2 regions of the Vibrio aquimaris genome follow, and region 2 is predicted to be linked to the other one. Evidence: predicted binding sites of a transcription regulator. Region 2 holds the regulator's gene; the other holds the start of a gene.
What was found. The regulator CRP, encoded in region 2, controls carbon source genes, mostly activating them, when cyclic AMP is high. The targets are predictions, from matches to a motif close to TGTGANNNNNNTCACA.

Region 1 (4,205 bases), 780 kb from region 2:
CCCATGGATCTCTTGTGACTATCGTCGGTGTGGTAACAGGTAAACAATCTCCCGGAACTGCTGCAGGTATCACTTTCCTAACACTAGAAGATGACACCGGCAATATAAATGTTATCGTTTGGCAGGCAACAGCTAGAGCTCAAAAGAAAGCTTATCTAACAGCCAAGGTTATGATGATAAAAGGGGTATTAGAGAAAGAAGGACAAATCACACATGTGATCGCAGGAAAACTCATTGATATCACGGATAAACTTAGTCATTTGACCACACATTCTCGTGATTTCCATTAATGCCGAATATTTCATAGAGATCGTATCGAGTTTTCAATACACGCAGCTGTCGTTTGCAGGTTTTTGTCTTTAGTACCAGCAAACTATTCACTAGCTAGATAACACATCTCGCAGCCTATCCTGTGCAACCTGCACCAGCAAGTCTGGTTGGAATTTGGATATAAAGCGATCACAACCCACTTTTTTGACCATAGCATCGTTAAAGCTACCACTGAGAGATGTATTCAAAGTCACATACAGGTCCTTGAGCTTAGGATCATTACGGATCTCATAGGTAAGCTTGTAGCCATCCATCTCTGGCATTTCCGCGTCTGTTATCATTAACAGCAACTCACGCGGGACATCTTTACCTTCTTCGGTCCATTGTTTTAGAAGCTTTAATGCTTCAAGTCCATCACGACACTCCAAAATGTTGAGCCCCAGTTGTGATAAACATCCTTTGACCTGAGAGCGCGCTGTCGAAGAGTCATCCACGATTAGAACATTTCGACCCACCATTTGAGCCGCAAGATCTTCATCAAGCACACCTTCAGAGATGGATACATCATACTCAATGATTTCTGCCAAAACTTTCTCGACATCGATTATCTCAACAATGGCCTGATCCTCATTATCTTTAATGTGAGTAATTGCCGTTAAGTAATTGGCTCGACCAGCAGTTTTAGGCGGGGGTTGAATTTCGGCCCAAGTCGTATTGATAATGTTGCGCACTTGCCCAACTAAAAACCCCTGTATGGACCTATTGTATTCTGTGATAATAAGATTGTATTCCACATCTTCTTCACGAAGAGGAGGAAAACCAATGGCACCGCGAAGGTCAATCACTGGTACAGGAACCCCGCGCAGAGACGCAACGCCTGTAATATGATGATGACAACCCGGCATCTTAGTCAATGGAGGAACTTGAATTACCTCACGGACTTTAAATACGTTGATGGCAAAGATCTGCCGACTGTTTAGGCGAAATAGCAATAGCTCAAGCCGGTTTTCACCCACCAAGTTGGTTCGCTGATCAACGCTATTTAAAACTCCAGACATACAACTTCTCAACTACTACGTAATATATCAAAAATAGACTAAAGCTGGCCTAAACCAAAATAAACCTGTGCAACTAAAATACTATATGTTCGCAAAAAAGGGATAAATACCCATAATAACAAAAGCTAACCTTCAACAACTTTCATTAATAATAAACCATCATAAAGGGCTTGTTTGATTAAAGCGGCGCCTGGCATTGTTGCTTGCTTGTAAAAACGAGATTCTACAACCTGTAGACCTTGCTGATAGACAGGCAGGCTTTGCTCCTTTATGCAGCTTTGAATCGCTGGGTATAAAATGCTTTTCGCCTGATTGATTGCTCCGCCAATCAATATCTTCTCTGGATTAAACAAATTAATCACTATCGATATTGCAGTTCCCAGATAACGACCAAGTTTTTCTATCACCTCAACAGCTAAAGCGTCACCGTTAGCGGCAGCTTCACAAATGTCTTCAATAGAAACTTCATCAATGCTTGAGAGTATCGAAGGCTCACCTTTAGCAAGCCTCTCGTTTACCTCATCTCGAATAGCTTGAGAGCTCGCCACTGTTTCTAAACACCCTCGGTTACCACAATGACAAGGCTTGCCATGGGGATCAATTTGAATGTGACCCAGCTCGCCTATATTTCCATGACGCCCCAGAAGAACACGGCCATCGAGAATAATACCCGCTCCGAGGCCATGATGAATTGAAATAAGTACTGAGTTATCATTATCCTGAGAATGACCAAATAGCTTCTCGGCTAAAGCCCAAGCACGAGTGTCATTGGCAACGAAAACTGGCAAACCTGTGGCTTTAAATATTTCAGGACCCAGAGCCAAATTTTCAACATTGTAGTGAGGCATTTGCATGACAATGCCTTTTTCTGAATTGACCAAGCCGGGTAAAGTTAAGGCTATGCTGGTTACGCGACCAAGCTGCTCAGCGTAACTCTGAAAAAATTCATCAATTTCATGTAATAACCGAGATAAAACATCCTCTTGGTCAATCTCATGAATATCAATCTTAGTATCGATGAGCACCTCACCACCAAGCTCGTGCAAAGCGATGGTGAGATAACCACGACCAAGGCGCATAGAAAGAAATTGCCAATCCTTGTTATTGACCTGCAGACCAACAGCTGGTCGGCCTCGACTGATCGCTTCTTGAACCGTTGTTTCATGAATCAAGTGCGCTTCAATCAATTCACGAGTTATTTTGGTAATACTGGCAGGGGCTAGCTCACTCTCTTTGGACAAATCAATTCGGGAAATAGGACCTTTTTGATCGATAAGTTTATATACACGGCCAGCATTGACCTGCTTAATGTGGTCAATATGACCTGGTTGAGCCATGTACATAGGATGCTCCGAATATCAACAACATCGCAATTTTTTTACTTTGCGAAGTAATTGTGAAGGACTTTACTAAATTGCCGTGACAGCCATCACGTATAAAGATGATTGTTTGAGCGTTTCATCAAATTGCTAAACAAATCCGACATTTGACACTATATTTTTTTGCATTAATAAATATGTGCACACTTAATTATCTATATCTCCCACAATTCAGTATTTTGCATATACTCAAGTAAGGCTTGCGTCCAAAAGCCACTTAACTCCCATTGTGATCAAGGATGATGCCATGACCTGCATTCAAAGAAGAACGAAAATAGTCACTACACTAGGTCCTTCAACCGACAAAGAGGGCATGTTAGAAGAAGTCATAAAAGCTGGTGCGAATGTCGTTAGAATAAACTTTTCTCATGGTTCAGCTGAGGAGCATGTCGAAAGAGCAACACAAATACGCAGTATTGCCGCAAAATATGGTACTCATGTAGCAATATTGGGTGACCTACAAGGCCCCAAAATACGTGTTTCTACCTTTAAGGACAACAAGATCCATCTTTCTGTTGGCGACACTTTTGTACTTGATAGTGACTTACCGAAAGGCCAAGGGAATCAAAACGCAGTAGGACTAGATTACAAAGAGCTTCCAAGGGATGTATCTGCGGGTGATATCTTGCTACTCGATGATGGTCGTGTACAACTGGAGGTTACCAAAGTATCGGGCAACCAAGTAGTTACAGCGGTCATTGTCGGCGGACCATTGTCAAATAATAAAGGTATTAACAAAAAAGGGGGGGGCCTATCCGCTGATGCACTAACAGAAAAAGACAAAAATGACATTATAACTGCCGCTCAAATCAAAGTGGACTTTTTAGCCATTTCCTTCCCAAGAAATGGCGAGGACATGAAATATGCGAGGCGTCTTGCACTTGATGCGGGCCTTGAAGCAAAACTTGTCGCCAAAGTAGAGCGAGCAGAGACCGTAGAAAGCGAAAAAAATATCGATGATATTATTCTCGCCTCAGATGCTGTTATGGTTGCGCGTGGAGACTTAGGAGTCGAAATAGGCGACCCAGAGCTGATTGGCGTGCAAAAGCAGCTCATACGCCGAGCACGAAGCCTTAATCGAGCCGTCATTACAGCAACACAAATGATGGAATCCATGATAGAAAACCCAATGCCAACACGAGCAGAAGTTATGGATGTGGCAAATGCAGTGTTAGATGGAACCGATGCCGTCATGTTATCTGGCGAAACAGCAGCAGGAAAATACCCTCTTGAAACAGTTCGGTCAATGGCTGAGGTTTGCCTAGGCGCTGAAAAAATGTCGGCCATCAACCGCTCGACATACAGAATGGATACTGTCTTTGAAACATGCGTCGAAACCATTGCGATGACGACCATGTTTGCAGCCAACCACTTAAAGGGAGTTAAAGGAATAGTAACGGTTACAGAGTCAGGTTGGACTGCTCTTATGATGTCAAGGCTCAGTTCAGGATTACCTATTTTTGCACTATCGCGTAACGAAAGTACACTGAATCAAGCC
Region 2 (4,205 bases):
GTTTGTCCTTAGAGAAGGCACAGATTACGGCGCTGTAGAAGCCTCATTGCAAAACAAGATAGATCAAATAAAACAACAACTTAAATCTGGTGATGCTGTCGTGGTTTTCTCTGAGCTGCATGAAAGTGTTGATATTCAACTTAAGCATAAATTTTCCTTTTAAAGCACTGCATACACTATTGTCTTTGCAAAGCATGTTATAGTGAAGTGCAACAGTGGACAGTTATTCATAGACAAGGGTTGTCATGTCAGCAAAACATCCAGTTATCGCCGTTACTGGCTCGTCAGGTGCAGGTACTACCACCACATCTGAAGCTTTTCGCAAAATGTTCAATATGATGAAGGTCAAGCCAGCTTGGGTTGAAGGAGATAGCTTTCACCGCTTTACTCGCCCCGAAATGGATGTTGAAATTCGCAAAGCTCGCGAACAGGGGCGACACATCAGCTATTTTGGCCCTCAAGCCAATGACTTCCCTGCCTTAGCTGAATTTTTCCGCAAATATGGCAATGAAGGTACAGGCAAAGTTCGACGTTATCTCCATACCTTTGACGAAGCGGTTCCCTACAATCAAATGCCCGGTACTTTTACCCCTTGGCAAGAGCTACCAGAAAGCTCTGACGTGCTGTTTTATGAAGGCTTGCATGGTGGCGTTGTCGACGGTGAAGTTAACGTCGCGCAGCATGTGGATTTTTTGATAGGCATGGTGCCTATCGTCAACCTTGAATGGATTCAAAAATTCGTGCGCGACACCCGCGACAGAGGACATTCACGAGAGGCTGTGATGGACTCAATTGTTCGCTCAATGGATGATTATCTTAATTACATCACCCCGCAGTTTTCTCGCACTCATATTAACTTCCAGCGAGTGCCTACCGTCGATACATCAAACCCACTAAACGCCAAAGGCATCCCAAGCCTTGATGAGAGTTTTGTTGTTATCCGCCTTCGGGGAATAAAAAATGTCGACTTCCCATATCTACTGGCAATGATAGATGGCTCATTTATGTCACGTCACAACACCATAGTTGTACCCGGTGGAAAGATGAGTTTTGCCGTCGAGTTGATAGTTAGGCCAATACTTCAGCAGTTGATAGAAACGGGAAAAATTGGTTAAGACTTACTTTGTATACAGGATTACTTTTGATTGCGTGATCAGGCGCACACTTTTGTACACAAAATAGCCAAGTGAAGGCGATTAAAATCAAGAAATCAATTCAAAAAAAAGATACTATTTGAAACAGAAACAAAGATGGCTTGCAGCATTTGAAAAGTGCTCTTATCCTAATAAGTCTTGATTCAAGGCTTAGCTAAAACATGGAAAGAAGCAAGCGTACCCTGCAGAGGAAGTGAGATATTATGGTTCTAGGTAAACCTCAAACTGATCCAACATTAGAATGGTTCCTTTCACACTGTCATATTCATAAGTACCCATCTAAGAGCACACTGATCCACGCTGGTGAGAAAGCGGAAACGCTTTACTACATAGTCAAAGGTTCAGTTGCGGTACTTATTAAAGACGAGGAAGGCAAGGAAATGATCCTGTCGTACCTAAACCAAGGTGACTTTATCGGTGAGCTTGGTTTGTTCGAAGAAGACCAAGAACGCACAGCGTGGGTTCGAGCAAAATCACCTTGTGAAGTGGCAGAAATTTCTTTCAAGAAATTCCGTCAGCTTATCCAAGTAAACCCTGATATCCTAATGCGCTTGTCGGCTCAAATGGCAAGTCGTTTGCAGGTAACCAGTCAAAAAGTCGGAGATCTTGCTTTCCTTGACGTAACTGGCCGTATCGCTCAGACACTGCTGAATCTTGCGAAACAACCAGATGCCATGACGCACCCTGACGGCATGCAAATCAAGATCACTCGTCAAGAGATTGGCCAAATAGTTGGCTGTTCACGCGAAACGGTTGGCCGCATCTTAAAGATGCTTGAAGAGCAAAACCTGATTTCAGCACATGGTAAAACGATCGTCGTATACGGCACTCGATAACCATTGTTCTACACATAAAGCCGAGTTCATGATTGGACTCGGTTTTTTTCTTATTTGTTAATTAGCTTGCTCTATCCTAACCTTAGTTTGAATTTCAACAGTAACTTTCAGGCAGGATGGACTCATGATTTTAAAGCTACTTTCTTCGCTGGTATTGGCTTTCAGCCTAGTTTTTTCATCAATCTCAATTGCCCAAACGACCATAATTCACCCTATCCCACGGGAAGGTTCTGAGCTAGACCAGTACGCCATCGACCTCATTCAGTTTCTTGTGGATAAATCAGGCGAAGGGATTTTGCTCCAACCTTATAAAACACCTGTTGACTCACAATCACGTAAAGTCACTCTGCTCAAAGAAGGCAAAATTACGGTAGATTGGCTAGGCGCCGATAAGACCCTTGAGCAAGAGCTACTTCCTATTCGCTACCCAGTTTTTCGAGGTCTCCTTGGCCATCGTATTTTTATCACCAATAAAACCACTGCAGCCAAACTAGGCAATATAAACAGCATAGAGGAATTGCGTAAGCTTGGTATGATACAGGGGCAAGGCTGGGCAGATGTAAAAGTCTTAAAATCCGGCGGGTTTAAAGTAAGAGAAGTGCCTAGCTTTGATAATATCTTTCGTATTGTCGATAGCGAACGTACCGATTTGTTCCCACGAGCCGTTATCGAACCCTACAGCGAAGTTACCCAGCGCAGTCAATTATCCAATCTAGTGGTTGATGACAAACTGATGCTGATTTACCGCTTTCCTATGCTGCTGTTTGTGAGCCCTAAGAACCCTGAGGTAGCAGCTACGCTCAAAAAAGCGTTCGAAGCTTCGTATCAAGATGGTTCATTTGTTGAGTTCTTTGAAAAAGCACCTCTAGTGAAAAAAACCTTCGAGCAAGCGGGTATTAAAAGTAGAAAAGCGTTTAGTATAGATAACCCCCACCTAAGCGAAGAAACGCGTTCGATCCCAGACCAATATTGGCTTAGTGTAACAGAATAGAAAAAGGCGCCTTAAATGGCGCCTTTTTATTCAGAAGTCTGTGCATCCCCACTCAAGACTCGTTATTTGTGCTCTCAAATATCTTATCAGCCGATGCAGCGACAAACCCAGGATATAATTCACCATTACTCATAGGATAGCGTTTAGCAAATTCATAAAAGCCGCCAGGGACTATCTGGGAGCCTTCTGTGAAAGATACTGGCACTTTATCTGCCATGGTCGAGGATTGCTCAAGTAACACGTCTGATGAGCCTTTGACCTCACCGCCTGATTCATTAATTGTAAACCCAGCTTGGCGCAAATGGTCATTAACCTGTTTTGCTTCATCGAACGCAGTCAGTTGATTGACACTCACAGTAAAGTGGTTGGCTCCATAGCCGTGAGCAGCAAGCCAAGCAGCGTATTCACTTTCTTTGGCAAGTTGTTGGTAATCTTCAAAACTGAGTTGCCAAAGACGGCCAGAAGATAAAAACTCAAAGCTTGTCAGTTTGCTAGTATCAATCTGATCGACCAACCTCTTGACTATGCTCTGCAATTGCGGCGAACACTCTTCTACTTTTAGCTCACTAATAAAGACTTTAGGTTGCTTAGGATCTGGGTGTTCGTAATGTTTCGCCAGCAATTTTTTCGCCTCAAATTGGTAATCTCCACATGGAGTGTAACCAACATCAATAAAGGGCTTGGCTATCGCTTCCATACCAACTGGGCTTAAATTAAAAGTTCGCAGAGCGATATGGTCGTTAATCAGGGGCTCGCTTTCTTGCAATAATTGATGAATTTTATCTGCTGAGGGGCATAAGCGCTGAATATAGTCATTCCATAACGACTGAAATAAAACATCTGGCGTCATAACGCCTCCTTGTCTAGTTTATTAGGTTGATAGTCAGCTCGCTGGCTCAGCGAGCTGACCCTTTTCGCTAAAGGTACTATGTGTACTAGTTATAACTCCACACCAGGACTCAGTGTTTCAGGTAACACGGTTTGATCGCCCTCCATCGAAGCCATTGGATAGGCACAATAATCAGCCGCATAATACGCACTTGGACGAAGGTTACCTGAAGCGCCAGGGCCGCCAAATGGCGCATCACCACTTGCCCCTGTCAGCTGGCGGTTACGATTAACAATACCTGCGCGGATATGGTCGACAAAATATTCCCACTCGCTATCATCGGTGGAAACAAGCCCTGCGGATAAACCAAAGCGCGTATCATTGGCAAGCTCGAC

Region 1: mlc (sugar metabolism global transcriptional regulator Mlc) is a predicted target of CRP. The motif match lies at 2,747-2,762, and genes of this name have one in related genera.

What each region holds. Positions count from the first base shown of each region.
Region 1 covers NZ_CP045350.1:2,090,359-2,094,563, forward strand. Annotated here, with positions in the region: gene FIV01_RS09660 (error-prone DNA polymerase) at 1-290, shown strand, start outside; gene FIV01_RS09665 (chemotaxis protein CheV) at 381-1,328, opposite strand; gene mlc (sugar metabolism global transcriptional regulator Mlc) at 1,454-2,671, opposite strand; gene pyk (pyruvate kinase) at 2,955-4,205, shown strand, end outside.
Region 2 covers NZ_CP045350.1:2,872,308-2,876,512, forward strand. Annotated here, with positions in the region: gene FIV01_RS13300 (YheU family protein) at 1-163, shown strand, start outside; gene FIV01_RS13305 (phosphoribulokinase) at 246-1,115, shown strand; gene crp (cAMP-activated global transcriptional regulator CRP) at 1,358-1,990, shown strand; gene FIV01_RS13315 (type 2 periplasmic-binding domain-containing protein) at 2,115-2,981, shown strand; gene FIV01_RS13320 (DUF1338 domain-containing protein) at 3,034-3,831, opposite strand; gene astD (succinylglutamate-semialdehyde dehydrogenase) at 3,921-4,205, opposite strand, start outside.